One region of the Nostoc sp. EspVER01 genome, then DNA from elsewhere that is predicted to be linked to it. Evidence: predicted binding sites of a transcription regulator. Region 1 holds the regulator's gene; the other holds the start of a gene.
The links. The regulator NtcA, encoded in region 1, controls nitrogen genes in cyanobacteria. The targets are predictions, from matches to a motif close to TNTGTANNNNNNNNTACANA.
Positions count from the first base shown of each region.

Region 2: the regulator NtcA is predicted to act here: its motif matches at 1,863-1,882, upstream of glnA (type I glutamate--ammonia ligase).

Region 1 covers NZ_JAVRCS010000052.1:920-4,353, reverse strand. Annotated here, with positions in the region: gene hisB (imidazoleglycerol-phosphate dehydratase HisB) at 1-55, opposite strand, end outside; gene fabI (enoyl-ACP reductase FabI) at 194-970, opposite strand; gene ntcA (global nitrogen regulator NtcA) at 1,350-2,021, shown strand; gene RMX69_RS27060 (DUF3084 domain-containing protein) at 2,190-3,434, shown strand, end outside.
Region 2 covers NZ_JAVRCS010000002.1:78,905-82,338, reverse strand. Annotated here, with positions in the region: gene RMX69_RS02350 (DUF29 family protein) at 1-26, opposite strand, end outside; gene RMX69_RS02345 (hypothetical protein) at 191-661, opposite strand; gene apcB (allophycocyanin subunit beta) at 1,138-1,647, opposite strand; gene glnA (type I glutamate--ammonia ligase) at 2,005-3,426, shown strand.

The DNA.
Region 1 (3,434 bases):
GGGTTTGGGTTAGGCGATCGTAGTTTGAATTAACTTGGCGATTGGTTGTTTGCATGGGGAGTGGAAAGAGTTAGGAGTTAGGAGTTATGAGTTAGGAATTAAGAACTATGAGTTATGAGTTATAAATTTTTAACTCTTAACTCCTCATTCCTCACTCCTAACTTTCTTACTCCTAACTCCTAACTTTATCGCGTCACATTCCCATAATTTCATATCCTGCATCTACATAGAGAATTTGTCCGGTAATTCCACTGGACAAATCACTACACAAGAAAGCCGCAGCGTTGCCCACTTCTAACTGAGTGACGGTGCGTCGTAGGGGAGCTACTTCTTCTACATGATGAATCATATCTAAAATCCCACCCACTGCTGAAGATGCCAAGGTACGGATGGGGCCTGCGGAGATGGCATTCACGCGAATATTTTGCGGCCCTAGTTCAGCAGCTAGGTAACGCACACTCATTTCTAACCCTGCTTTGGCAACTCCCATAACATTGTAGTTTGGGATTGCTCTGACACCGCCTAAATATGTCAAGGTGACGATACTACCTCCCTCTGTCATCAAAGGTTTGGCTGCACCACTTAACTGCACCAGCGAGTAGGTACTAATTTCTAAAGCGGTGTTGAACCCAGAACGAGAGGTTTGGCTAAAATCTCCACTTAAATCGTCTTTGCTAGCAAAGGCTAGACAATGGATGAGGATATCTAGCTTTCCCCACTGTTCGCGGATTGTCTCAAAGGTAGATTTAATTTGGTCTTCATCTTGGACATTACAGGGAAGAAACAAGCTGGGGTTGAGAGGTTCTACCAACTCCGCAACTTTTTTCTCCATCTTGCCGCGTTCATCCGGCAGGTAGGTAATGCCCAGGTTTGCTCCAGCTTTGTGCAGTTGTTGGGCGATGCCCCAGGCGATCGAGCGGTTATTGGCAATACCTGTAACAAGGGCATTTTTTCCAGTCAGATTTAGCATAAAAATTGTTAATGCGATCGATCATTAGGAGCATACTAGAATCTGAGGCACGTTTAGTCTTTGTTTTATACAGGATTGACAAAAATGAATATTGATAAGGGTGTTTGCTGTGACAAAAATCTTGATTTTTTATAAAGATATTCTCAAGATATCTTTATTTGTTCTTCAAAAAACCTTTTGAATACAGCTATTGGAACTACTTATCAACAATTAGTAGCTGAAAGGATCAAGAATTATGTATCATTGTAAACAAAGAGTTATGAAGAGATTAGTTTGAGTATAGGAAAGTACAGAAAGGTTGACGGTGCTTTATTCATTTTTCGGGTGTATTCTTAGGTAATCAGTTTTTGTTTTTCCGGCATTGGGTAGGGGAAGGGAGATGATCGTGACACAAGATAAAGCCCTAGCAAATGTATTTCGTCAGATGGCGACCGGGGCGTTTCCGCCAGTTGTGGAAACGTTTGAACGCAATAAAACGATCTTTTTTCCTGGCGATCCTGCCGAACGAGTTTATTTTCTTTTGAAAGGTGCTGTTAAACTTTCCAGGGTGTACGAGGCAGGAGAGGAAATAACGGTAGCGTTGCTGCGGGAAAATAGTGTTTTTGGTGTATTGTCATTGCTGACAGGAAATAAGTCGGATCGGTTTTACCATGCGGTTGCATTTACGCCTGCGGAATTACTGTCAGCACCAATTGAACAAGTGGAACAAGCACTCAAGGAAAATCCAGAATTATCAATGTTAATGCTGCGAGGTCTGTCTTCGCGCATTTTACAAACAGAGATGATGATTGAAACTCTTGCCCACCGAGATATGGGTTCTAGGTTGGTGAGTTTTTTGTTAATTCTTTGTCGGGATTTTGGCGTTCCTTGTGCAGATGGGATCACTATTGATTTGAAATTATCTCATCAAGCGATCGCAGAGGCAATTGGTTCAACTCGTGTTACCGTTACTAGGCTATTGGGAGATTTGCGTGAGAAAAAGATGATTTCTATCCACAAAAAGAAGATTACTGTGCATAAACCTGTTACCTTAAGTAGACAGTTCACATAAAAACAATTGGAGAAAGGGGAATAGGCGCGTGTTCTATTTTGAAAAATGACACTAATAGCTAGAGGTAAATCTAAAATTGAATAATTTCAGCTATTGCCAATTTCCACTTCTTTCCAGAGAATACTTAAAAGTAGTAGGCTGTATCTGGAAGGATTTCGGTAGCTAAAGATGACCACCGGATACATCCTCATCGCAGCAATTTTGATTCTGGGAGGCGTAATTGCCACCGTGGGCGATCGCATCGGCACACGAGTTGGCAAAGCCCGCCTCTCACTTTTTAAGCTTCGTCCGAAAAACACCGCGGTACTAGTAACAATTTTTACTGGTGGTTTGATTTCAGCATCAACTTTAGGGATTTTATTCGCTGCTGACGAAGGTTTGCGAAAAGGAGTCTTTGAGTTAGAAGATATTCAAACAGACCTCAGACAGAAACGGGAACAGTTAAAAACCGCAGAAACTCAGAAAAGTCAGGTAGAGGGTGAGCTAAACCAAGCAAGAATTGCCCAAGCAAAGGCACAACAGGACTTGCAGGCAATTAATCAATCCTTGCAGGCGGCAAATGCCAAACAAAGGCAAACACAAGCTCAGTTAAACCGCACCATTAGTCAACAAGCCCAAACTCAAACTCAACTCCAACGCACTCAAGGTCAGCTAGGACAAGTTGTAACTCAATACCAAAAAGCCATAGCTGAATTGCAAAGTGTTTATAACCAGAGAAAGGAACTACAGGCGGCAGTTGAACTATTGAAGACAGAACGTCAAAGACTGTATGCGGAAGCGAAAAAAGCCATTGACGAAGCTAAAACAGCAATTGAAAAACGCGATCGCGAACTTGCTAACCGTCAAGAAGCTATAGAAGCGCGCGATCAAAAAATTTCCCAACTGGATCAACTAATTCAAAAACGGAATGTAGAAGTTGCAGCACGAGAGCAAGTGATTGCCAAGCGGGAATCTCGCCTCAAAGAGTTGGAAGCACAACAGGAGCAACTAGAACAGGAAGTTGCAAGGCTGGAAAAATATTATCAGTCCTACCGCGACCTGCGTCTGGGTAAGCTAGCCTTAGTTCGTGGTCAAGTTCTGTCCGCGGCTGTAATTCGTGTTACCCAACCTGCTGCTGCTCGTCAGGCCGTGATACAACTTTTACAAGAAGCGAATCGCAACGCCAACCTGGAATTAAGTGAGCCTGGTGCAAATCCTGCCAATGTAGAATTACTGCGTGTGACCCAGGATAGAGTTGATCAATTAAGCAAGCAGATTGGCGATGGTAAAGAATACGTCGTGCGAATTTTCTCTGCTGGTAATTACGTCAGGGGAGAAAAGCAGATAGAATTTTTCGCCGATACAGCCCAGAATCAACTGGTTTTTTCGGGAGGCGCGGTGCTAGCCACGACTACTGCTGATTCCAAGACTATG
Region 2 (3,434 bases), on a different contig from region 1:
TCTTTCAGAGTTAATAATTCTTCCATAATCAGCGCCTCAAACATCGGCAACTTCTATTGTGGCTTATAGCGGTTCTAGTCTAGATAAGATAGGCTAATGCATTTCATCTAGGAGCGATCGCTAATTCAAAATATCACCTATTCATCCTCATTATAATTAAACATTAAAACAAATTTTTGTTTAGGTAAAACTAACATAGGTAGATATAGTAGATATATAGGATGACATCCCATTTCTTGCTTTTTTCACCTTTTTGATAGCAAATAATTAATGTTGGGACATCAGGATATTTTTCTTTAGCTTCTAATGACCATCTACCTGATCCGAAGCCAAACATCCACTCAAAAGGATCTTTTCTCGTCATGTCTAATCCCTGATTATTATTTCTTTCACCTCTACGAACATTTAAACGACCCTTTGTCATACCCTTTGATTTTATATCTGTTAATCCTTTGATAATACGTTTATCTTCCCATTTTTCCGATAGGACATAATGACTTTTTGTATAATTGAGTATTTTAATGATAAATTCTATATCAACTTCATAATATTGATTATTGCCTTGGTAATTTATTAAAAGGTTATTAATTTCTTGGAAATTATTCTCGATTTCATCTTTTTTATAGGCTGGGCTTTGAGGAAAAACTAATGAACCTGGCACTAATACATCAATTACTGAAGGATCTAAAACATTAGAACGAGTTGGTTTAAGATTTCCTCCTATCCAAACAGGTTGTAGTTTGATATTTTAAATAGAATAGCTGATTCTTGATTTGAGCTTTTTATAGTATAAAAAGATGAATAAATATAAGATAAATAACTGATAGAGATATAAGATGTTCCTTTGAGGAGTCGAAGAAAAGCCGCACCGTGCAGAAATTCTAGATCATTAATACTCATAGAACTATTGGCAAAAATTATTTATATGAGTAATAAACATCAGAAGAGCAGGTATAAAATTTTTCCAGTACTTATTCTCGTTGTAGTACTAATTAATTTGTCACACAAGAAATAGTTTTTTGCATTAATAAAAGTAAACGCACCTTGCCAATCAAGTCAAAGTGCGATACATGATTAAGTCCACTTACACGAACTTTGTTTGTATAGTTCTGCGATTCCTAGTCCCAGAACTAGATGCTAAATATCTATCTCGCTCAACTCGCGTGTGATGTGATCAAATGGTTCATCTACAAAAGCAGTATTAACCACACCTGCTGCTGCTACTTGCTCCTTAATTAGATCCTTGAGAATCTGGATACCACGAACAGTAGGCCCAATAGGCACTCCTAGAGAATTGTAAGTTTCCCGCAGCCCTTGCAGCACTCGTTCATCCAACACATTTGTGTTCCCAGCAACCAACGCATAGGTGGCGTAACGCAAGTAGTAGTCTAAATCCCGCAAACAAGCCGCATAACGACGAGTCGTATAAGAATTTCCACCAGGACGAATCAATTCTGGTAGTTCTTCATATAACTTTAAACCAGCTTGCTTGACAAGTGCAGCCGCATTAGAATTGATTGCCGCCGCTGCTTGTACTCTTGCTGTACCACTATCAAAGTAAGACTTTAGGCTATCGATCGCATTCCGGTCAAAATACCGACCAGCTAAGTCATAATTCTTAATTAAACTTGTTACCGCATCGCGCATTCCTTCTTCTCCCAATCATTGCTATTTATGGTTTGATATTTATTTGGCTGCACTTATGCACCAGTAAATTTTTGTGCTATTAAAAATAGATTCGGCACAAAAACAATCTATCCACTACATAAGGATTTTATGTCAAAGTTGACCCCTATATGATGAACTTTCCAGTTTTGTACAGATGAACGCTGAAAGGTTAATATAACCTGATAATCCAGATATCTGTAGTACAAGCTACAAAATCAGCTAATGTCTAGTATTTAAGATATTTCTGGTGTGTCACGGCCTGATTGAGATCAGCAGGGTTAGGATGCAATGTAAGATTCTGGTTGACTTTAGGAAATTGGTAGAGAAGGAGTAACAATGACAACACCACAAGAACTCTTGAAGAAAATTCAAGATGAAAAAATTCAGCTGATTGATCTCAAATTCATCGATACAGTAGGCACTTGGCAGCACCTCACACTGTACCAAAACCAAATCGATGAAACTGCGTTCACTGATGGCGTACCTTTTGACGGTTCCAGCATTCGGGGTTGGAAAGCGATCAACGAATCGGACATGACGATGGTACTCGACCCCAACACTGCTTGGATCGACCCATTTATGGAAGTCCCAACACTAAGTATAATTTGTAGTATTAAAGACCCCCGCACGGGTGAACCTTACAACCGTTGCCCACGCGTTATTGCCCAAAAAGCAATAGATTACCTGGTTTCCAGTGGTCTTGGTGATACAGCCTTCTTTGGCCCTGAAGCTGAGTTCTTTATCTTTGATAGTGCTAGGTTTGCTCAAACTGCTAACGAAGGTTATTACTTCTTAGACTCCGAAGAAGGTGCTTGGAATTCCGGTAAAGCTGGTACAGATGCAAAACCCAACTTGGGTTACAAACCACGCTTCAAAGAAGGTTACTTCCCAGTCTCACCAACGGATTCTTTCCAAGATATCCGTACAGAAATGCTGTTGACAATGGCAGAATTAGGTGTGCCCATTGAAAAGCATCACCACGAAGTAGCCACTGGTGGTCAGTGCGAACTAGGTTTCCGCTTTGGGAAGTTGATCGAAGCGGCTGACTGGTTGATGATTTACAAATATGTCATCAAGAACGTTGCCAAGAAATACGGCAAAACCGTCACCTTCATGCCAAAACCAATTTTTGGCGACAACGGTTCGGGAATGCACTGTCACCAGTCCATCTGGAAAGACGGCCAACCTCTGTTTGCAGGTGATAAGTATGCTGGTTTGAGCGATATGGCGTTGTACTACATTGGTGGTCTTCTCAAACACGCACCAGCGCTGTTGGCAATTACCAACCCTAGTACCAACTCATACAAGCGCTTAGTACCTGGTTATGAAGCTCCTGTTAACTTGGCTTACTCCGAAGGAAACCGTTCTGCTTCTATCCGTATTCCTCTATCTGGTAAGAACCCCAAAGCCAAGCGTTTAGAATTCCGTTGTCCAGATGCTACATCTAACCCCTACTTAGCATTTGCTGCAATGCTTTGTGCTGGTATCGATGGCATCAAGAACAAAATCCATCCTGGTGAACCCTTAGATAAGAATATCTATGAACTTTCTCCAGAGGAGCTTGCAAAGGTTCCCTCAACTCCAAGTTCTTTAGAACTAGCATTGCAAGCACTAGAAAACGATCACGGTTTCTTGACAGAATCAGGCGTATTCACGGAAGACTTTATCGAAAATTGGATTGACTACAAGCTTAACGAAGCCAAGCAGTTACAGCTACGTCCTCATCCCTACGAGTTTTACCTCTACTACGATGCTTAATGAAGAGT